One region of the Streptomyces rapamycinicus NRRL 5491 genome, then DNA from elsewhere that is predicted to be linked to it. Evidence: riboswitches for the same ligand, from Rfam matches in the RefSeq annotation. Region 1 holds a riboswitch; each other region holds the start of a gene.
The links. A riboswitch is a leader RNA that binds a small molecule or an ion and turns the genes downstream of it on or off. The one in region 1 is predicted to bind cobalamin.
Positions count from the first base shown of each region.

Region 2: another riboswitch for cobalamin. It lies ahead of metE (5-methyltetrahydropteroyltriglutamate--homocysteine S-methyltransferase); the one in region 1 lies ahead of LIV37_RS03980 ((2Fe-2S) ferredoxin domain-containing protein).
Region 3: another riboswitch for cobalamin. It lies ahead of LIV37_RS18000 (ribonucleoside-diphosphate reductase subunit alpha); the one in region 1 lies ahead of LIV37_RS03980 ((2Fe-2S) ferredoxin domain-containing protein).

Region 1 covers NZ_CP085193.1:881,441-888,859, reverse strand. Annotated here, with positions in the region: gene LIV37_RS04005 (glycoside hydrolase family 65 protein) at 1-1,354, shown strand, start outside; gene LIV37_RS04000 (PHP domain-containing protein) at 1,438-2,484, shown strand; gene LIV37_RS03995 (hypothetical protein) at 2,748-3,005, shown strand; gene LIV37_RS03990 (glycoside hydrolase family 97 protein) at 3,036-4,937, opposite strand; gene LIV37_RS03985 (hypothetical protein) at 5,130-5,351, shown strand; cobalamin riboswitch at 5,367-5,544, shown strand; gene LIV37_RS03980 ((2Fe-2S) ferredoxin domain-containing protein) at 5,590-5,973, shown strand; gene LIV37_RS03975 (FAD-binding dehydrogenase) at 6,146-7,419, shown strand, end outside.
Region 2 covers NZ_CP085193.1:10,374,912-10,382,330, reverse strand. Annotated here, with positions in the region: gene LIV37_RS43095 (NAD-dependent epimerase/dehydratase family protein) at 1-916, shown strand, start outside; gene LIV37_RS43090 (putative RNA methyltransferase) at 1,023-1,874, shown strand; gene LIV37_RS43085 (hypothetical protein) at 1,908-2,150, opposite strand; gene LIV37_RS43080 (hypothetical protein) at 2,510-3,169, shown strand; partial or broken gene LIV37_RS43075 (helix-turn-helix domain-containing protein) at 3,573-3,800, shown strand; gene LIV37_RS43070 (hypothetical protein) at 3,923-4,132, shown strand; cobalamin riboswitch at 4,201-4,422, shown strand; gene metE (5-methyltetrahydropteroyltriglutamate--homocysteine S-methyltransferase) at 4,590-6,908, shown strand; gene LIV37_RS43060 (helix-turn-helix transcriptional regulator) at 6,982-7,419, opposite strand, start outside.
Region 3 covers NZ_CP085193.1:4,404,691-4,412,109, reverse strand. Annotated here, with positions in the region: gene LIV37_RS18000 (ribonucleoside-diphosphate reductase subunit alpha) at 1-1,566, opposite strand, end outside; cobalamin riboswitch at 1,701-1,827, opposite strand; gene LIV37_RS17995 (GNAT family N-acetyltransferase) at 1,948-2,454, opposite strand; gene LIV37_RS17990 (DUF7196 family protein) at 2,530-2,700, opposite strand; gene LIV37_RS17985 (hypothetical protein) at 2,743-3,030, opposite strand; gene LIV37_RS17980 (IPT/TIG domain-containing protein) at 3,552-4,490, shown strand; gene LIV37_RS17965 (nitroreductase) at 4,625-5,317, shown strand; gene LIV37_RS17960 (DUF6333 family protein) at 6,743-7,255, opposite strand.

The DNA.
Region 1 (7,419 bases):
CCACGTACTGCAGGCCGGCGCCCGGGCCGAGGAACGGGCCATCCCCGCCAAGGGCCTCACCGGCTCCGGCTACGACGGCCACTCCTTCTGGGACACCGACACCTTCGTCCTGCCGCTGCTCACCTACACCTTCCCCGAGTCCGTGGCCGAGGCGCTGCGCTGGCGGCAGTCCATCCTGCCCGCCGCCCGGGACCGGGCCCGGCAGCTCGGCCACGAGGGCGCCGCCTTCCCCTGGCGCACCATCGACGGCTCCGAATGCTCCGCCTACTGGCCGGCCGGCACCGCGGCCTTCCACGTCAACGCCGATGTGGCGGACGCCGTGGTGCGCTATGTGGCGGCCACCGGCGACGACGAGTTCGAGCGCGAGACCGCGGTGGAACTGCTGGTGGAGACCGCCCGGCTGTGGCGCTCCCTCGGCCACCACGACCACCACGGCCGCTTCCACCTCGACGGGGTGACCGGCCCGGACGAGTACAGCGCCGTCGCGGACGACAACGTGTACACCAACCTCATGGCCCAGTCGAACCTGCGGGCCGCCGCGGACATCGTCGAACGCCACCCGGACAAGGGCGCCGAACTGGGCGTCGACGACGAGGAGGCCGCCGCGTGGCGGGACGCCGCCGAGTCCATGTCCGTCCCGTACAACAAGACCCTGGGCGTCCACGAGCAGTCCGCGGACTTCACCGGCCACCAGGAGTGGGACTTCCAGGGCACCCGGCCCGACCAGTACCCGCTGATGCTCCACTTCCCGTACTTCGACATGTACCGCAAGCAGGTGATCAAACAGGCCGACCTGGTGCTGGCGATGTATCTGCGCGGCGAGTGCTTCACCGAGGAGGAGAAAGCACGCAACTTCGACTACTACGAGCGGCTCACGGTCCGGGACTCCTCGCTTTCCGCGTGTGCCCAGGCCGTCATGGCCGCCGAGGTGGGCCATCTGCGGCTCGCCTACGACTACCTGGGCGAGGCGGCCCTGATGGACCTGAAGGACCTGGAGCACAACACCCGCGACGGTCTGCACATCGCCTCGCTCGCCGGCACCTGGATCGCCCTGGTCGCCGGGTTCGGCGGGATGCGGCACCGCGACGGCAGGCTGGAGTTCTCGCCCAAGCTGCCCGAGAAGCTGGCCCGGCTCGCCTTCACCATGCAGGTGCTGGGCCGGAAGCTGCGCGTGGAGATCACCAACCGCTCTGTCACCTACTCCCTGGCCGAGGGCGCGCCCCTGGAGATCCGGCACTACGGGCGGCCCATCACCGTCTCCGAGAAGACCCCCCGGACCTGCGACATCGACGAGCTGACCGCACGTCCCGAACCCCATCAGCCCCCCGGCCGCCGCCCGAACCGCCGCGCCTGAGGCGCGGACGCAGTACGCCACGACCCTCCGCACGCCACCACGACACCCCCGCAGGCCACGCCACCCACAGCGAGGAGCGCCCGATGGACCCCCTGGAGGCCCTGGACCGGATCGCGTTTCTCCTGGAGCGCGCGCAGGCGCCGACCTACCGGGTGCGTGCCTTCCGCACGGCCCAGTCGGTGCTCGCCGACCTGGACCCCCAGGAGGTGGAGCGGCGTGCCGCGAACGGCACCCTCCGGTCGCTCAAGGGCCTCGGCCCCAAGACCTCGCAGGTGGTCCAGGAGGCGCTGAAGGACCAGGTGCCCGGGTATCTGGCGAAGCTGGAGACCGAGGCCGCCGAGGCCGGGCGCGAGCCCGACGAGGACGCGGCGAAGCTGTGCGCCGCGCTGCGCGGGGACTGCCATATGCACTCGGACTGGTCCGACGGCGGTTCCCCGATCGAGCTGATGGCCCGTACGGCGGCGCGGCTGGGGCACAAGTGGGCGGTGCTCACCGACCATTCCCCACGGCTGACGGTGGCCCGCGGACTCTCGGCGGACCGGCTGCGCGCCCAGCTGGACGTGGTGGCGGAGCTGCGCGCGAAGCTCGCCCCGTTCCAGCTGCTCACCGGGATCGAGGTCGACATCCTCCCGGACGGCTCCCTGGACCAGGAGCCGGAGCTGCTGGACCAGCTGGACGTGGTGGTGGCCTCGGTCCACTCCAAACTGCGGATGGACGCCCGTCCCATGACCCGCCGGATGGTCGCCGCCGTCAGTGATCCGCTGGTCGATGTGCTGGGCCACTGCACCGGACGGCTGCTCGGCGGCAAGCGCCCCGAGTCGGCCTTCGACCATGAGGAGGTCTTCGGCGCCTGCGCGGAGGCGGGCACCGCCGTGGAGATCAACTGCCGTCCGGAGCGGCTGGATCCGCCGCGCAGACTGCTGCGGGAGGCCGTGCGGGCGGGGACGTTCTTCTCCATCGACACCGACGCCCACGCGCCGGGCCAGCTCGACTGGCAGCCGGGCGGATGCGCACGGGCTGTGGAATGCGGGGTGCCGGCGGAGCGCGTCATCACCACCTGGACGGCCCGGCAGTTGGTGGACTGGACCCGCACGCGCAGGCCCCCGCACCGTACGGGGCACGGGAGTTGACGGCGGTCTGAAGAGCCCGGCCGGTCCGGTCCTGCTCCGGCACGAGATCTCGCATCTGCGCCACGGCGATCCGATGAGACGGCGCTATCTGCGCCATGGGCCGGCGGCGGGGAAGGCCGCCGTGTGCTTCGACGGGGTGACGGCCCTCGCCATCACCCCCATCGAGCGCCCGGCGCAGACCCTCGTGTCGATGGCCCTTCGTCCTCACCCTGACCGGCGGCCTCTACGCCAACAGCCGCGCCCGCCGCGTCCTGGTCACGCTGATGGAGACGCGGGCGGACGCCGAGGCGGTCACGGACGCGGAGTCGGCGGACCGGCTGTCCGCCTTCCTCACCGCTCAGCAGCAGAAGAGCCCGACACGGCAGAAGGCCGACCGGCTGAGGGCCCTCTCCCGAGGGTGGACCGGCGGCCACCCCGCCCCCTACGCCCGTGCCGTCGCCGCCGCATGGGTCTTCGCGGCCGGCGTCTGCCTTCCGGCGCTCGGCATCTGGACGGGCGTCCTGGACGGGGTGTCCGCGTGACGGGTGGTCAGCCCGGGTCGTAGGGGGCGGTCAGGGGCGGTCGCAGGTCGACAGGCCGGGCCGCCAGCGGCAGGCGATGGCGGCGAACCCGCCGTCCGCCGCGACCGGCACGGACAGGGTCTGCCCGCCGCGCACCACCGTGGGCTTGCGCACCAGGCCGTCCGGGCCGTCCAGGATCAGATCGACCAGCCAGCGGCCCGGCTCCAGCCGCAGCGGCACCTCGGCGGTGTGCGCGGGACCGGTGAACGTACCGCCGATGAACCACCGCGAGCCGCTGGCCCGGGCGAGCACGGCGCTCTCACCCGGCCGCCCCGCCAGCAGCCGGGTGCGGTCCCAGGTGGCCGGGATCTGCTCCAGGAACCGGCGGGCGAGCGGACGGGCGTCATAGGACTCCGGGGTGCCCGCCAGGTTCTGGATACCGGACTCGTAGAGCACCGACAGCCCGACTTCGCCCGCGTCCGACACCGCGTTGGGGCGCTCGGGCCGGTGGAAGGCCCCGGGGGTGAAGTCCATGGAGCCGATGACATTGCGGGTGAACGGCAGCGTGGCCAGGTGCTGCGGGGTGTTGGTCCGCTTCTCCTCGCCGTTCACGCCCTCCATCGACATCACCTGCGGCCAGGTGCGCTGAATGCCCTTGGGGATCGTCGAGCCGTGGAAGTTGACGAGCAGATGGTGGGCCGCGGTGTCCTTGAGGATCTCGTCGTACCAGCGCAGTGTCTCCTGGGACTCGGAGTCCATGAAGTCGATCTTGACGCCCTTCACCCCCCACCGCTCCAGCGTGGGCAGCCACTGCTCGCGTTCCTCGGCGGTGTCGAGGTCACGGTGGTGGATCCAGACCTGGATGCCCACCTGCCGCTCGCGGGCGTAGTCCACGAGCTGCGGGATCCAGCTGTTCCGCTGCCAGTCGGGATCGGTGACGTCCCACTGGTCGGGGTCGAAGTACCAGCCCGCGTCCACCACGACATACGGCCAGCCGCGCTGGGCCGCGTAGTCCACGTACCCCTTCTGCATCGACAGGCTCTGCCCGGCCGGTTTGCCGCCCGCGAGCCAGGTCCACAGGGCGGGTCCGGGCCGGATCCACGAGGTGTCGGCGACCCGTGACGCCGGTGCCAGATCGTCGGTGAAGGTGGACTGGGTGACGGTCGGCAGATCGCCCACGATGAGGGCGCGCCAGGGTGTGCTGAGCGGCCCGTCGGACTCGACCCGCTCGTCCCACAGGCCGATGCGGTACGTGGGCATGCCCTGCTGGTGGGTCAGCCGGGCGGCGGAGTAGCGGCCGGTGAGATCCGACTCCGCGATCAGCGCGTAGCCGCCGCCCGTCTCGAAGAGCGCCTGCGCCATGTACTCACCGGTGGGCGCGGTCGCCGCGGTGTACTCCTTGAACAGGTTCTCGTTGTCCTTGCGGTAGTCGCCCAGCCACGCGGCCGCGTCCGGGGGCAGGGTGAAGGCCGAGGTCTCGCCGAGGACATCGCCGCTGCCGGAGGGCAGGTCGTAGCGATAGGCGACCCCGTCGTCCGAGACCCGCACCACGAGGTCCAGCCGGGCGTTCCCGCCGCCGCGGAACCGGAAGCGGGTCTCGGTCATCCGTGCCGTGCGCGAGCGCTGCTTGCCGACCGTCGACCGGTAGCGCTCCACGACGGTGCGGTCGTGGCGTCCCAGATAGCGCAGCCCGTGCGACAGATCCGCCCGCTCGGTGACGATGCCCACGGGCGAGGGCTCGATCACCGTACGTCCGCCCCGGGACACCTGGAGCGCCAGCGCTCCCGAGGCGCCGTCGAGCCGCAGTTGGGCGAGGGGACCGGAGTGGGGCGAGGGGCCGCGCACGGTCCAGGCGGAGTCCTTCGCCTGTGCGGGCCCGGTGACGAAGAGCGTCATGGCCAGGACGCCGCAGAGCAGAAATGCCACTGCGGAGCGTCGGTAAGATCTCGGCATCGTTGCCTCCCGAGGCGGATACGTTACCGAGTCATCCGATAACTGGGGAGGGGGCGGGCGATATTACGCCCCGTCAAGGGTCGTGGGCGCGTGAGAGATCGGATCTATAGCTTGGCTGCTTCCGGAGACGCCACCAGGGGTAGAGGGTCGGCTGACGGACCCGCGCACGGTCCGGATGAGGAGGCGCACACGATGAGCGGCACGGCTCGGCCCGGCGACCCGGACCCGGGGACGGCGGACCGGGAGGCGGTGGACCCGGAGACCGCGGACCGGGAGGCGGCGGACCCGGCGCCCGCCGAGCCCGAGGGCGGGGACCCCGCCTGCTGGCTGGAGCGGGTCTGCGCCGACTGCGGCGCGATCCAGGACACCGCCCACTTCGCTCGCTGTGCGCGCTGCGGAGCCCCGAGGGAGTGAGCGGGGCGCCCGGGATGCGATGATGCCGGGCGACAAGGGCGACGGCGGAACGAGGAAGCCGGTGAGAATCCGGCGCGGTACCGCCACTGTGATCGGCGAGCGGATCCCGGACAGGCCACTGCCCGCATGCGCGGGTGGGAAGGCCGGGACGAGCATCGACCCGAGAGCCAGGAGACTCACGCGGTCGCCTCCTCGATCGACACCGGGGCGGACTTCCCCGGAGGAGGGGTGGTGCGGCGTGCCCGTAGGGCCGGCCGATCCGCTGCCGTGCCGGGTGACCGTGTGCCGGGACTGCTGTTGCGGCAGTCCCAAGGTGACCGGCGTCGACCACGCCGCGCAGCTCGCGCGGCTCGGTGCGGAGGCGCCCGTACGCGTCTCCGAGTGTCTGGACGTCTGCGACCAGGCCAATGTGATCGTGGTGCAGCCGTCGGCCGCCGGACGGGCCGCCGGGGGCCGGCCGGTCTGGCTCGGCCTGGTCAACGACCCGGACGCGACGGAGGACATCGTGGCCTGGGTCCGGGCGGGCGGCCCCGGGGTGGTGCCGCTGCCCGACATCCTCGATCTGTACGCCTTCTCGCCGCGGGGGAGTGCCTCGGCCGAGCCGTCACCGGGCGGTCGCTGAACGCCCGAAGTCCCCTGCCACGTAGGGGAGTTGCTCCTGTGAGCAGAACTCTGGCGGCCTCGCACCCCGTGGGCTACCGTCGGTAACACGTTGTCGGCCGGTAACACGATTCCGTCGCGGCGGCCCCCTCCGTATCTCCCGCACCCTCCGAACCCCTCCCGGAAGGCAGCTCATGGAGAACTCCACAGAGAATTCCGCGTCGCCCGCCGGGATCAGCGGGATCAGCCGCCGCCGCGCCCTGACGGCGGCGGGCGGTGTGCTCGCCGGTGCCGCGCTCGCCCAGGCGGCGGTTCCGGCCTTCGCCGCCTCCGGGGCGTCCTCGGACGCGGACGCCATCGTGGTCGGCCACGGGCTCGCCGGGCTGGTGGCCACGGCGGAACTGGCCGCCGCGGGGCGCAAGGTGCTCCTCCTCGACCAGGAGCCCGAGAGCAACCTCGGCGGCCAGGCGTTCTGGTCCTTCGGCGGCCTGTTCTTCGTCGACTCCGAGGAACAGCGGCTGATGGGGATCAAGGACTCCCCCGAACTGGCCTGGCAGGACTGGCTCGGCACGGCCGGCTTCGACCGCGGTGTCACCGACCCCGGCGGCCAGGACCACTGGGCCCACAAGTGGGCGGAGGCGTATGTGGACTTCGCCTCCGGGGAGAAGCGGTCCTGGCTGCACGGGCTCGGTGTGCAGTGGTTCCCGATCGTCGGCTGGGCCGAGCGCGGCGGCGGCCTCGCGGACGGCCACGGCAACTCGGTGCCGCGTTTCCATGTCACCTGGGGCACCGGTCCGGCCGTGGTCGAGCCATTTGAGAAGAAGGTACGGGCCGCCGCGAAGGACGGCCGGGTGACCTTCAAGTTCCGGCACCGGGTGGACGAGCTGATCGTCACCGGTGGCACCGTCACCGGGGTGAGCGGCTCGATCCTGGAGCCGAGCGACGCCGCCCGCGGCAAGCAGACCTCGCGCACCGTCGTGGGCGACTTCGAGCTCAACGCCCCGGTGGTGATCGTCACCTCCGGCGGTATCGGCGCCAACCACGACCTCGTACGCCGGAACTGGCCCGACCGGCTCGGCTCACCGCCGAAGTTCATGGTCACCGGCGTCCCGGCGTATGTGGACGGCCGCATGCTGGCGATCACCGAGAAGGCGGGCGGACGGATCGTCAACCCCGACCGGATGTGGCACTACACCGAGGGCCTCAGGAACTACGACCCGATCTGGCCGGGCCATGGCATCCGCATTCTGCCCGGTCCGTCGTCGATGTGGTTCGACGCGAAGGGCAGACGGTTCTCCAGCCCCGACATCCCGGGCTACGACACCCTGCACACCCTCGCATCGATCACCGCCACCGGCTATGACTACTCGTGGTTCGTCACCACCCAGAAGATCATGGCCAAGGAGTTCGCGCTCTCGGGCTCGGAGCAGAACCCGGACCTGACCAACAAGGACATCCTGCAACTCCT
Region 2 (7,419 bases), 9.5 Mb from region 1:
CAGCGGCTCCTGGCGCCACTGGCCGCAGGGCGGCCTCACCCCGCCCGACCGGATCGGCTCCGACTTCTATCCGGTGGCCGGTGCGTACGACTCGGGCGACCGCGCCGTGGTCGACCGCCACCTGGGATGGCTGGCCCAGGCCCGCACCGGTGTGCTCGTGACCAGCTGGTGGGGGCGGGGCGGTTACGAGGACCAGCGGGTGCAGCCGCTCCTGGACGCGGCGGCCGCGCGCGGGCTCGAGGTGGCCTGGCACATCGAGCCGTACGCCGGCCGCACCGCGCGGTCCGTCGTGGACGACATCGGCTATCTCATCCAGCGGTACGGCGGCCATCCGGCCTTCCACCGGGACGCGGCACACGGCAGCCGCGGCGCGTACTACGTCTTCGAGTCCCTGCGGATCGCCGACTGGACCCCGCTGGACCAGGTGGCCGACCGGGCGATCGTGCTGGCCCAGACCACGGATGTGTCGAAGGTGGCGCACTTCGGCGGCATGTACACCTACGACGCCATCGCCGCGGGCGACGATCCGCAGTGGGGCGGCCCGGCCGCGTATTGCCGTGACCACGGCATGGTCTGGGCGCCGTCCATCGGCCCCGGCTACATCGACGACCGCGCCGTGCCCGGCAACACCACGCCCACCCTGGAGCGCGCGGACGGCGCCACCTACGACCTGGAGTGGAACACCGCCCTCTCCCAGGCCAACGGGGGCCCGCCCACCTGGGTCTCGATCACCTCGTTCAACGAATGGCACGAGGGCAGCCAGATCGAGCCCGCCACCGCCACCCCGCCCACCGCGCTGAGCTACCGGACCTACAGCGGGGCCTACGGGCGGACCGGCCGCGCGGCCGAGACGGCCTATCTCGACCGCACCGCGTACTGGGTGGGCCGGTTCGAGGCCGCCGTCCGCCGCCGCTGAGGGCGCCGCCCGCCGGGCGGACGTACCGGGGGTGGGTGTGCGGCACCGCCAGGTCCTTTGCATAGGCTGGGGTCCTGTCAGGACAACGGCGGTAACGGGGGACACAATGCGGAAAGAGGCGGTTCGGTACCTGCACTGCCCGTACTGTTCCGGCGCCATGACGATGACAGACGGCGTGCTGCGGTGCGCGCAGGGGCACAGCTTCGACGTGGCGAAGCAGGGGTATGTCAATCTGCTGCGCGGCGCCGCCAAGTTCAGCGCGGACACCGCCGCCATGGTGGCCGCCCGCGCGGACTTCCTGGCCGCCGGCCACTACGCGCCGATCGCCGGGGCACTCGCCGCTCTGGCGCGCGAGACGGCGCCCGAGGCCACGGGCGGGGACCTCGGCTGTGTCGTGGACATCGGCGGCGGAACGGGCTACCACCTTGCCCGGGTGATGTCGGAGTTCCCGGACTCCGAGGGAATCCTGCTCGACATCTCCAAGTTCGCCGCCCGCCGGGCCGCGCGGGCGCACCCCCGGATCAGCGCGGTGGTGGCCGACGCCTGGGACGGGCTGCCGCTCGCCGACGGGGCCGCGTCGGTGGTCCTCAATGTCTTCGCACCGCGCAATCCGGCCGAACTGCGGCGGATTCTGCGCCCCGGGGGTGTGCTGCTGGTGGTCACACCCCGGCCCGATCATCTACGGGAACTGGTGGCGGCGCTGGGGCTGCTGCGGGTGGGCGAGCAGAAGGACGAGCGCCTGGCGGACCGGCTCTCGGCGCACTTCACCGAGGTGGCCCGGGAGCGGTCGCGGAGCACCATGACACTGGACCACAAGGCCCTGCCGCAGCTGGTGGGGATGGGCCCCAACGCCTGGCATCAGCAGAGCGAGCGGCTGGAGGAGCGCGTCGCACGGCTGCCCGAGCCCTGCGATGTGACGCTGTCCGTCACGCTCACCGCGTACCGCCCGCTGGTCTGACACCCGGCCACCACCGGGCTCCGCCAGGGGCCATCACGTCCAGACGGTGTATCCGCCGTCCACGCGGATCGCCTCGATACCGCTGATGTACCGGGCGCCGCAGCGGTCCTGGGGCAGGACGAGCTGGGGGCCCGCGCGGTCGAGCGGGGTGTCGTCGATGGTGACCGCGAGCAGCACGGGGGCCGACCAGGACGTCGTGCAGGAACGGCCCGGTGAAGCGGTGGTGCTGGACATCGGACCGGCGGCCGTACTGGCAGCTGCGAGGGAGTCACTCACGGCCTACCGCCTCCTGGAGGAGCGTTACCCGAACACCCATCCCGGGCGAACGCACATGCCATGTCGATAGGCCAAAGATCGCGCACACGCGAGAGAGAAGGCCGCACTTCCCTCGCATCTGCGGCATGGCGGAATTCGGCTCACCGGTGGTCCGGGTGACGACCGCACCGCAGGCGCCGGAGCCGCCGGGGCCGAGGTGCCCTCGACCAGAGTCGTATCACCGCCCCGCCCGTGGTCGAAGGCGATGCGAGCCGCCGGGCTGATGTGCCCGCCGGGCCGCACGGACAGACTCGTTCACGAGCCGAGACAGTCGACCACCGCCCGCGCGGCGGATCCCAGCAAGCAGCGGGAGCAGAGGCATGTTGAAGGAGTGGCGGCATCGTCGGGCCGTGCAGCGGGTCAAGCCCGGGGATGGGCGAGCACTGAAGCGTTTCCGCTGGTGGCAGTCGCTTTCCCGGGCACTGTTCCATCTGAGGCTGATGGACGGCGACAGCGGGCAGACAGTCTACTCCGTCGACGTCAGGCATCAGCAGCACTCGTCCTCGTCCGGCAGGGTCGTAGCCCACCTGTACCTCGACGGCAGGCATCACGCCGAGTCCACAGTGCCTGCCGTCTTCCCCGTCCAGGGCGGCACCGTCGAGGTAAGGGCGAGCACCGTCGGGCTCAAGCGCTGCCACTACGTCACCGCCGAGGGGGCCGAGTTCCAGCTCGTCCCGGACCCCGCCTCCGCCGAGGGGCGCCGGGCGCGCCTCGACCGATCGCACCCCGCGCTGAGCCGTTGTATGGGTTTCCTCTCGGGGACCGTGCTCGTCGTCGGCGTGGTCCTCCTGGCCCTTCAGCTCGCCGAACAGATCACCCGGGATCCGGAGGGCGTCGCCCAGTACGCCGGGACTCTCACCTCGCCCATTGACCTCTCGGGATGGGCCAACACCGTGGTCGGGCTCTGCACTGTGGCGGCCAGCACCGAGCGGGCGCTACGGCTGCGCTACAACTGGCTGCTCGACGGCGCGGCGGGCTGATCCCGGGCAGGCACCGCTGGTCGGCGCCGCGGAGATCCATCAGAAGCCCCCTAGTCCAACACCCCGGCGCACTTGTCCATGGGCGGCCGCCCCGCCGCCGTCCCAAGGTGGAGCACTGTTCCCACCAGCGAGGGAGGAGCCGCGCGTTGACCCATACAGAGGAGGGCCGGCCGGAGGGGTGGCGGCCCGGCCGCAGAGCGGTCGTGGTCACCACCACACTGGCCGGAATCGGAACGGCCATCGGCGCGGGCGGTGGTACCGCGCACGCCCGTGACACCGCGTCCGCCCGCGCCACCGAGCGCACCGAGCGCACCTTGCGGTCGAAGCGGCTGGAGGTCCGGGTGGACCCGGAGTTCCCGCGCATCGTCGCGTACACCGACCGCGAGAGCGGCGCGGCCTGGTCGGCACCGAACTGCCGGTGGCCGCCATCGCCCGCCGCGTCGGCTACGACGACCCCGCCTACTTCAGCAGGCTGTTCGCCCGCCGCGTGGGCACCGCACCGGTCCGCTTCCGCGAACAGCAGTGCCGCTCGGTCCCCGGCGGTTTCACCAACCGCGTCCCCGACCCGGCCCGCCCGCCGACCATCCCGCCCTGCGCCCCGGCGGACGACGCGCGGCTCGGCGGCGGATGATGTGACAGCGGGTGACGTGTTACCCCATTGGGGGGACGTTGGGCCGCGATCCGCCCGACAAAGGGGCACCATGCATGCGAAGCCGGTCATTTCCGGCCGCTCATCCCCAGCAAGGAGTTCCCATGCGTATGCGGACCGCCCTGTCCACGCTCGCTCTCACCGCCGCGTCCCTCGCCGTCGGCGCGACCGGTGCCGTCGCGGAGGACACTCCCGATGTCACCGTCAACAACACCAGCAGCACGACCTTCCCCGGCGTATGCGCCAGCAACCAGTTCTCCTTCGTCACCGTCCCGGTCAACCTGGTGGGCGAGTCGGACTCCGGAGCGTGCTGACCCCCTGCTCCACGCGCCCGTGAGGAGCGGAACCCCCGGCCGACACGGCCGGGGGTTTCCCATGCCGTAGGCTGGCCGGTGCAGCTGGTTCGCCCCGTCCGCCAGGCGGGAGGCGTCGCAAGAGGGAACCCGGTGGAAATCCGGGACTGCCCCGCAGCGGTGAGCGGGAACGACCGCCGTCATACGCACTGGGTCCGGTGAGAAGGACCTGGGAAGCGACGGCCAGTAGGTGTCCTCCTGAGGAGGACGCGCCCGTGAGTCCGAAGACCTGCCATCTGCCCGCGTACGGACCACCCGTGCGCGGACATCCCGGTGACCTCGAGGGCGGGTCGGCGAACAGGTACCAGGTGGACGACCGCGCGCCTGCCGCGCGAGGTCGTGGCGTCCGGTCCGTCACCCTTCGCGCTCTCCTCCCGTCGCCGGGACCTCAGGGATTCATCTCGCGAAGGAGATCTCCGTGACCACCAAGTCCGCAGCCGCGGCGGCACGGGCCACCGTGTACGGCTACCCCCGCCAGGGCCCGAACCGGGAACTGAAGAAGGCGATCGAGGGCTACTGGAAGGGCCGCGTCACCGGCGACGCGCTGAGGGCCACCGCCGCCGAACTGCGCCGCGCCAACTGGCGGCAACTGGCCGGGGCGGGCATCGACGAGGTCCCCACCGGCGACTTCTCGTACTACGACCATGTGCTGGACACCACCGTCATGGTCGGCGCCATCCCCGGCCGCCACCGGGACGCGGTCGCCGCCGACCCGCTCGACGGGTACTTCGCGATGGCGCGGGGCACCCAGGACGTGGCGCCGCTGGAAATGACCAAGTGGTTCGACACCAACTACCACTATCTGGTCCCCGAACTCGGTCCGGACACGGTGTTCGCGGCCGACTCCGCCAAGCAGGTCGCGGAGCTCAAGGAGGCCATCGCCCTCGGGCTGACCGCGCGACCGGTCCTCGTCGGCCCCGTCACGTACCTCCTGCTCGCCAAGCCCGCGCCCGGCGCGCCCGCCGGCTTCGAGCCGCTCACCCTGCTGGACCGGCTGCTTCCGGTGTACGCCGAGGTCATGGCCGACCTGCGGGCGGCCGGTGCCGAATGGGTGCAGCTCGACGAGCCCGCCCTGGTCCAGGACCGCACCCCCGCCGAGCGACACGCGGCCGGGCGCGCCTACCGCGACCTGGGCGCCCTCACCGACCGCCCGAAGCTGCTGGTCGCCTCGTACTTCGACCGTCTCGGCGAGGCGCTGCCGGTGCTGGCCAAGGCCCCGGTCGAGGGGCTGGCGCTGGACTTCACGGAGGCCGCCGCGGCGAACCTGGACGCGCTGGCCGCCGTCGGCGGGCTGCCCCGCAAGCGGCTGGTCGCCGGTGTCGTCAACGGCCGCAACATCTGGGTCAACGACCTGGAGAAGTCCCTGGCCACGCTCGGCACCCTGCTGGGCCTGGCGGACCGGGTCGACGTGGCCGCCTCCTGCTCGCTGCTGCACGTCCCGCTCGACGCGACGGCCGAGCGGGACGTCGAACCGCAGATCCTGCGCTGGCTGGCCTTCGCCCGGCAGAAGACCGCGGAGATCGTCACCCTCGCCAGGGGCCTGGCCCGCGGCACCGGCGCGATCACCGCCGAACTGGCCGCGAACCGGGCCGACCTCGCCTCCCGCGCGGGCTCCCCCATCACCCGCGACCCGGCCGTCCGCGCCCGCGCCGCCGTGGTCACCGAGGCCGACGCCCACCGCTCCCAGCCGTACGCCGAGCGCACTGCGGCCCAGCGCGCCCACCTCCGGCTGCCGCTGCTGCCGACCACCACCATCGGCTCCTTCCCGCAGACCGGCGAACTCCGCACCGCCCGCGCCGACCTGCGCGGGGGCCGGATCGACACGGCCGGGTACGAGGAGCGCGTCAGGGCCGAGATCCAGGAGGTGGTCTCCTTCCAGGAGAAGACCGGCCTGGATGTGCTGGTGCACGGCGAGGCCGAGCGCAACGACATGGTCCAGTACTTCGCCGAGCAGCTCACCGGCTATCTGGCCACCCAGCACGGCTGGGTCCAGTCCTACGGCACCCGTTACGTCCGCCCGCCGATCCTGGCCGGTGACATCTCGCGCCCCGAGCCGATGACGGTGCGCTGGACGGCGTACGCCCAGTCCCTCACCGACCGCCCGGTCAAGGGCATGCTCACCGGCCCGGTGACGATGCTGGCCTGGTCCTTCGTCCGCGACGACCAGCCCCGCGGCGACACCGCACGCCAGATCGCCCTCGCCCTGCGCGACGAGGTGAACGACCTGGAGGCGGCCGGGACCTCGGTCATCCAGGTGGACGAGCCCGCGCTGCGCGAGACCCTGCCCCTGCGCACCGCCGACCGGCCCGCCTATCTGGCCTGGGCGACCGAGTCCTTCCGGCTCACCACGGGCGGCGTACGCCCCGACACCCAGATCCACACCCATATGTGCTACGCCGAGTTCGGCGACATCGTCCAGGCGATCGACGACCTCGACGCCGATGTCATCAGCCTGGAGGCCGCCCGCTCCCATATGCAGGTGGCCCGCGAGCTCGCCGCCCACGGCTATCCGCGCGAGGCCGGGCCCGGGGTGTACGACATCCACTCCCCGCGGGTGCCCGGCGCCCAGGAGGCGGCCGAACTGCTGCGGACGGGTCTGAGGGCCATCCCCGCCGAGCGGCTGTGGGTCAACCCCGACTGCGGTCTGAAGACCCGCGGCTGGCCGGAGACCCGCGCCTCACTGGAGAACCTGGTCACCGCGGCCCGTACGGTCCGCGGTGAGCTGCCCGCGTCCTGACCCGGACGACCGGCCGGGGCGCCACGCGCCCCGGCCCCGATACCTCGACCCCCAGCGGCCGTACCAGGACCGGCTACGGGCGGGGTACGGCGATGTGCGCACCTGTGACGCGCAGCAGGTCCAGCTTGCCCGCGTCGCTGCTTCCGGTCGCCGCCGTGTAGGTGACCATGCGCAGATCCGCGCCGGCGACGATGAGCACATCGCAGTCGAGCAGGATGTCGCCGATCTCCGGATGCCGGATCGTCTTGCGGTCGGAGGTGTGCTGGGCGGCGGTCGCCCGGGTGGCCCAGTGATGGGCGAAGACCTCGGACTCCGCCCGTAGTTCCCGCACCAGGCGGGCGAGCCGGGTGTCGGCGGGGTAGCGGGAGACGGCGTCCTTGAGGTCGGCCACGATCGAGGTTTCGAAGGTGTCGGGTCCGCGCTCGGGGCGGACGCGGAGCACCGGGTCGCGGGCGGCACCGGTGCCGAACAGGGCGCGGGCGAGGTTGCGTTCGGCGGCCGGCAGGACGGT
Region 3 (7,419 bases), 3.5 Mb from region 1:
GTCCTGGAGCCCCATGAGGCCCAGACCCACCGGGCGCCAGCGGGAGTTGGAGGCCCCGGCCTCCTCGGTGGGGTAGAAGTTGATGTCCACCACGCGGTCGAGGAAGGTCACGGCGGTGTGGACGGTGGCGTCCAGGCGCTCCCAGTCCAGCTGCCCGTCCTCGCCCAGGTGCGCGGCGAGGTTGACCGATCCGAGGTTGCACACGGCGGTCTCGCCGTCGTCGGTGACCTCCAGGATCTCGGTGCAGAGGTTGGAGGAGTGGACGACCCTGCCGGGCTGGGCGGTCTGGTTGGCGGTGCGGTTGGCGGCGTCCTTGAACGTCATCCAGCCGTTGCCGGTCTGCGCGAGGGTGCGCATCATCCGGGCGTACAGCTGGCGCGCCGGGACCTGCTTGACGGCCTTCCCCTCGGCCTCGGCCCGGCGGTACGCGGCGTCGAACTCCTCGCCCCACAGGTCCACCAGATCGGGCGCGTCGGCCGGGGAGAACAGCGACCAGTCGGCGTCCGCCTCGACCCGGCGCATGAACTCGTCAGGGATCCAGTGGGCGATGTTGAGGTTGTGGGTGCGGCGGGCGTCCTCGCCGGTGTTGTCCCGCAGCTCCAGGAACTCCTCGAGGTCCGCGTGCCAGGTCTCCAGGTAGACACAGGCCGCGCCCTTGCGCCGGCCACCCTGGTTGACGGCTGCCACCGAGGCGTCGAGCGTGCGCAGGAACGGCACGATGCCGTTGGAGTGCCCGTTGGTGCCCCGGATAAGAGAACCGCGCGCCCGGATGCGGGAGTAGGACAGGCCGATGCCGCCCGCGTGCTTCGACAGCCGCGCCACCTGGTGGTAGCGGTTGTAGATCGAGTCCAGCTCGTCCAGCGGGGAGTCCAGCAGATAGCAGGACGACATCTGCGGATGCCGGGTGCCGGAGTTGAACAGCGTGGGGGAGCTGGGCAGATACGACAGCGTGCTGGTCAGCCGGTAGAGCTCGGCGACGTCGTCCAGCGCCCGCTCCGAGTGGTCCTCGGCGAGCCCGCAGGCCACGCGCAGCAGGAAGTGCTGCGGGGTTTCGATCACCTGACGGGTGATGGGGTGGCGGAGCAGATAGCGGCTGTAGAGGGTGCGCAGCCCGAAGTAGCCGAAGCGGTTGTCGGCGCCGTCGGCCAGCGCCCGCTCCACCAGCGCGTCCAGCCGCTCGGCGTGGGTGGCGGCGAACTCCGCGGTGGAGTCGGCGAGCAGGCCCTCGCGGTGGCCCACCCGGACGGAGGCCGAGAAGGAGACCGCGCCCTGCCCGGCCGCCTCCTCCGTGATGGTCAGCGCCAGCAGCCGCGCCGCGAGCCGCGAGTACTCCGGCTCCTCGGCGATCAGCCCGGCCGCCGCCTCGGTCGCGAGCGCACGCAACTCCGCCTCGTCCGAGCCGGGATGACGGCCGCGCAGGGCGGCGGCCGCGACCTTGCCGGGGTCGGTGGCGGGAAGGTCGGCGGTGAGTCCGGTAAGAGTCCGTAGCAGGGCGGTCCCGGGCGCGTCGTCCGCTGCCTGAGAAGCCGCCTGCGCTGAAACCGGATCGGCGGGCGCGATGGTCACTGGGGTGCTCTCCCTCGCTCGGCCGGGCCGCGAGGGTGGTGCGATGGGCGCGTACGGACATGCCGTTGCCGCACTCCTCGTACGTCAGGCACACCACGCAGCGTCCATCGGCCCAACCCTCGAGGCCGGGGGACGTGTTCACAGGGCCGTCGGCAGGTGCTCGGACTCACGGGCACGCCGAATTGAGCGCACACGTACACCGTTGCGGGACAGTTCCGGATTCCCACCGGATTCCCCTGCGGCGACAGCGAGGACGAGCATACATCTTGTGTTGGCCGACGCACGCACCCCCATATCTTGTGTCGGAGCTGCGGAGTTTCGCATGAATGTGCTAATGCGTTCCGAAGGTGGCCCGCGACCTGGGGCGTGCGGCGCGGGGTGTCAAAGCTCCACGGTGAAGGCCCATAGGGTGAAGTCCGTCCCCGGCAGGGGCGCCCAGTCGCGCTCGGGGGCACGGGTGAAGCCCAGCCGCTCGTACAGGCGGTGGGCGGCGGTCATCGAGTGCTGGCTGCTGATCACTATTCGCCGCAGACCCAGTGCGCGGGCCCGGTCCAGACAGGCTCGCACGAGCGCCTCGGCGGCGCCGCGTCGGCGCGACTCGGGGCGGACGACCAGCATCCGGAACTCGCCCTCGCCGGGTCGGGCCAGCTCCGCGTACGCCCCGCCATGCACGGCGAACGCCACGGCGCCCAGCACCTCGTCGCTCGTCGTGTCCGCCGCGACCAGCACTTCGGACTCGGCGGCCCGGCGGCGGGCGTCGCGCAGGGTGGCGAGATAAGGATCACTGTCCCCGAAGTCCAGGAGCCCGTCCCCCAGATACACCTGTGCGGTGAGCTCTCCGATTCCGTCCAGCTCCTCGTCCCGCGCGCGCCTGATCGTGATGTCCATGCCCGTAGTCTGCCGCAGGCCACTGACAGCCGGGTGACAGCCGGGTCGCCGTGCGCGGGGTGTGGGTCCTCGGCGTCACTGGGTGACGGCGGTGATCACTCCGGTGGAGCCCGCGCGCCTGTTGGCGGCGTCGGCTTCCTGGTGGGTGACGTAGCGCCGGACCGTACCGTCCGGCAGTGTCAGCTCATAGACGACAACGGGTTGAGGCGGCCATTGAGCCGCCGTTCCGCCGCAGTTGCAGGCCATGGTTGCCCTTCCTTTCCCTCGGGTCGTTGTGGGGGCGGTGGGTCAGTCCAGCCATCGCGAGGCGACACCGGCCAGGTAGGAGAGCGTCAGGGCGGTGGCCGGGAGGTGGAACCACGCGGTGGTGTGCAGCAAGGAGGCGTAGACGGCGATGGCGGTGGCCACCCATGTGCTGGTGCACCAGCCGCAGTTGACCAGGTAGGAGGCGCGGGAGTCGTCGCCGAAGCGGTCGGCGACCCAGGTCCTGAACCCCGCCGCCAGGGTGTCCTTGGTGATGAAGCGGGTGATCCGGCAGGTGGTGCCGAGGGCGAGAAGGAACGCGGCGAGGCCCATCGGATCGTTTCCTCCCCGGGTGGTCGTACGGGGGTCGGCACGGCCGATGTCACGGCCGATGTCACTGCTGGGTCGGCACTGCCGATATCACTCATTAGAGGCTTGACGGGCGACGGCAGGCCATACCCCTTGGCACGCATTCGCCCGAATAGCGGAGCGCTTGTCATACAAGCTCAGCGCCACGCGCGCCCTCATGCGCCAAACGAGTGATGGCCGCCGTGAGGCCTTGAGCGACGCCGAGGATCGTGGATAACTGGGAACGTGGCCGCCGAGGCTGCCCCATACCTCGTCGGCCACCCAGGAGCCGGGCTTCCGCCCCGTGGCTCCGCCCTCATCCGCGCACCGCTCCCGCGCCCCGACCGGCCGCCCGTGGCTCATCCGTTGCTCCGGTGCGGCCTGTCCCGACCGCGCGGTGACGACGAGGCGTTGACCGGCGGTGTGCCCACGTCCAGCGGTGTGCCCACGTCCGTCGGTATGCCGCCGGCGCACATCACCCGAACCCTTCCCCGGGAGGACCGACCATGACTTCGACCGCTCTCGCGACCGCCGCCACCAACGCCGCCACCGCGGGCTACTGGCCACCGGCGGGCCCGCCGACGCTGCTCGCCGTGGTGCCCGACTCGGGCCCCGCCGCCGGTGGCAACTACGTCCGGCTGTTCGGCCAGAACCTGCGCGGGGTCACCGGCGTGTCCTTCGGCGGCACGCCCGCCACCATCGTCTACCAGGACAACCCCGGCGGTGGCGGCGGTGGTGGCTGGGGTGGCGGCGGAGGAGGCTGGGGTGGCGGTGGCGGAGGTGGCTGGCCCGGAGGCGGCGGCAACCCCGGCTACGACGGCATCGTGGTGATAGCCCCGCCGCACGCGCCCGGGACCGTCCAGGTCACCGTCACCACCGCCGCCGGGACCAGCAACGGCCTGCCTTACACCTACGTGGCACCGGCCCCGCCCGCCGCCGTCGCCATCACCCCGACCGTGGGCCCGACCACCGGCGGCACCGTGTACGTGATCACGGGCACCAATCTGACCGGGGTCACCAGCGTCACCTTCGGCGGAAGCCCCTCGACCATCCTGGCCATCAACCCCGCCGGGACCAGCCTGATCGGCATCACCCCGGCGGGTCCGCCCGCGGGCGGCAATGTCACCGTGACCCTCACCGGCCCCGGCGGCAGCACCAACGTGCCCGGCGGCTTCACCTACTTCGTCGCGCCGCCCGCACCGGTGCCCGTCGCCATCACGCCCGCCACCGGACCCGCCGCCGGCGGCACCGCGTTCACCATCACCGGCACCAACCTCGGCGGTGTGCTGGGCGTGCTGTTCAACGGGGTTCCCGCCACCGGTGTGACCGCCACCCCCACGACGGTGGCCGGTATCACCCCGCCCGGGGCGGTCGGCAACGCGACCGTCACCCTGGTGACGGCCTTCGGCACCGTGAACGTCCCCGGCGGCTTCCTCTACGTCTGACACGCACATCCGGCCGAAACCGCGCCGGTCACCGGGCCCCTTCCGGCAGGCCCCGGTGACCGGCGACGACGTGCGTTCGAGCTGCTGAGGACGCACATGGTCACCTTTGCCCGTTCCCGGCCGTCAAGGACGGCATGGATGTCTACGAAGCGATCATGAGCCGACGGGCGGTGCGCGGGTTCACGGACGCGCCAGTTCCGAGGGAGGTGCTGGAGCGGGTGCTGTCCGCCGCGGCCCGCTCACCCTCCGGCGGGAACCTCCAGCCGTGGCGGGCGTATGTGGTGACCGGCGACCCGCTGGCCGAGCTCAAGAAGCGCACCGCCGAGCGGGTGGCCGCGGAGGATGGCGGGGACGAGCGGGAGTACCCGATGTACCCGCCCGGGCTGAGCAGTCCGTACCGCGAGCGCCGCGCCGAGGCCGCCGAGCGGCGGTACGCCGCGCTCGGCATCCCACGGGACGATCAGCGGGCCCGCCACGGGGCCGTCGCCGCGAACTGGGACTGCTTCGGCGCGCCCGCCGCTCTGTTCTGCTACCTCGACCGCCGTATGGGACCGGCCCAGTGGGCCGACGCCGGGATGTATCTGCAGACCGTGATGGTGCTGCTCCGCGCCGAGGGGCTGCACAGCTGCGCCCAGATGGCGTGGTCGGTCTACCGCCGGACCGTCGCGGAGGTCGTGTCGCCCCCGGCGGGGCTGGTCCTCTTCTGCGGCATGTCGATCGGTTACGAGGACGTCGGCGTGCCGTACGCCCGCTCGGAGCGGGCCCCGCTCGCCGAGACGGTTACCTTCCTCGGCGACCGGGGCCCTGGGCCTTCTCTATCCGGCTAGCTGTCCTCGGTGGTCCTGCGTCGCCGCATCCACCACACCAGCGTTCCGCCGGCTGCCGCGAGGGCCGCGGCGATGCCCGCGATCAGGCCCACGGGGACGTTGGAACCGGTGTCGGCGAGGTCTCCGTCCGGGTCCTTGGTCGCGGGCGGCTGACCGGCGTCCCCGCCGCCCGGGGTGGACGGGTCGGGTGCCGGAGTGGTCGGCTGGTCGGTCGGTTTGTCCGTGGGTTTGTCCGTGGGCTTGTCGGTCGGACTCGGCGTCGGGGTCGGGCTGGGCGCGCGCAACCGCGTCGGGTTGGGTTCGTCGCCGCCGGGGAGCTTGCCGGAGGTCCCGCCGAGGTACGCGGTCTCGGTGTCCTGGTAGGTCGTCTCGGCGCCGGTGGAGGTCTTGGTGGTCTTGTCCAGGCCGCGGTGTTCGAGGTTGAACTGGGTGCGGTTGATGTTCCGCCTGGGCGCCTTGGAGAAGTCCACACCGCCGACGGTGATCACCCAGACCTCTTGGCCCTTGGTGAGCTCGTACTTGAACTCACCTTCGGTGAAGATCTTCCGGTACTTGTCGAAGACCTGCTGCTTGTCCCAGTCCTGGTTCGGAGCGCGCAGCGGCCACCGCTTGACGTCGTTGCTGTCGATGATGTTGTGGAAGTCCGTCGGCGACGCCGCGTCCTTCCGGCGGATGTACTCGGCGGCCACGCGGGCGTTGTAGACCCGGCGCAGGTCGGCGTACTGGGGCTCGGTGTTGATCCACTTCTCGACGAGCGGGACCACGGTGTTGTCGAGGACGCGTTCGTTGTGCTCGATCTCGGCCTTGGTGAGGTCCTTGGCGCAGGAGTTGCCGCCGCCGGGGCCGGGGGTGTCGATGTCCATGTACTCGGACTTGAGCTTCAGCGGGGCGTCGAGGATGTAGACGCCGCCGTCCTGCTCACGGACCTTGGCCGTCTTGGGCTCGATCCAGTTGCGGCCGGAGTTCAGGCAGGGCCAGCCGTTGCGCTTCACCAGGCCGTCCCACGTGGCCTTGCCGGTGGTGGTCTTGGGGTCCATGGCCTTGAAGAAGTCGTGCTTGAGCCGGAGGTCGGCCTCCAGCAGCACCCGGCCCGCGTCGGTGGACGCGAACTTCTTGTCCATGATCGTCTCGGGCTGGTCCGGGTTGAGGTTGACCCAGAACTTGTCCGGTGTGAGCGCGAGCCAGGTGAACATGGCGTCCGAGGACATCGTCAGCTTGGCGTCCCCGCCGTACCCCGGATTGGTGTCGGGGTTCTTGGCGTAGTCGGCCTTCATCGAGTAGTTGAAGCCCTTGCCCTTCACCGGGTCGCCCACATAGCTGAGCTCAAGGCTGGAGAAGTCGATGCCGCCGGGGCCGCGCATGAAGTAGCCGCGGGAATTGTTGTTGTTGTAGATCCGCTGGAGCTTCTGGGCCTCTTCCAGGGACTTACCGGACCGGAGTGCCTGGTCGATGAGCGGACCGCGCATGCCGTTCTTGCGCGGGTCGGGGTTGAACCGCGGGTCGTAGCGCGTGTAGTTGTTCGGCTTCTGGGTGCGCTCGATCGCGTTCGAGCGGCGCTCGTTGATCCCGGCCACCGTGCGGGTGGTGTTGCGGTGCTGCTGGATTTCCTTGTTGAGCTGGGAGGAACCGCTCGGACAGGCTGATCAGGGCGGGGTCGTTGATCTCGGTGACGCCGGCCCAGCAGCCGACCCGGATCACCTCCAGGTCGGCGCGGGTGTCCACCTCGATGAGTTCGGTGACGGCAATCGTCTCCCGGTGGTCCAGGACCCGGTCGACGGTGCCGAACGCCTCGGCGAACGCCCGCGCCCGCGCCTCGTCATGGGCCGGGAGCGCGCCGTCCGGGCCGGGGAACGGCGGGCGCACGACGGTCAGGGTGAACTCGCCGTGGCGCTCCACCGGTTCATCGGAGGGGAAGTCCCACAGGGTCTCGTCAGACATGGAAAACACCGTAGCCGCGGGGTGGGGCCGGGGTGGTGCCACCGCAGTCGAGATATGTGCTTTAAGCACAGATGAAAATCGCCCAGAGCGCTACTCCCGCTTGACTGAGCCCCTTCATCGCGTGCATTCTGCACGCGATGAACTTACCCATGGAAGGCGAAGCC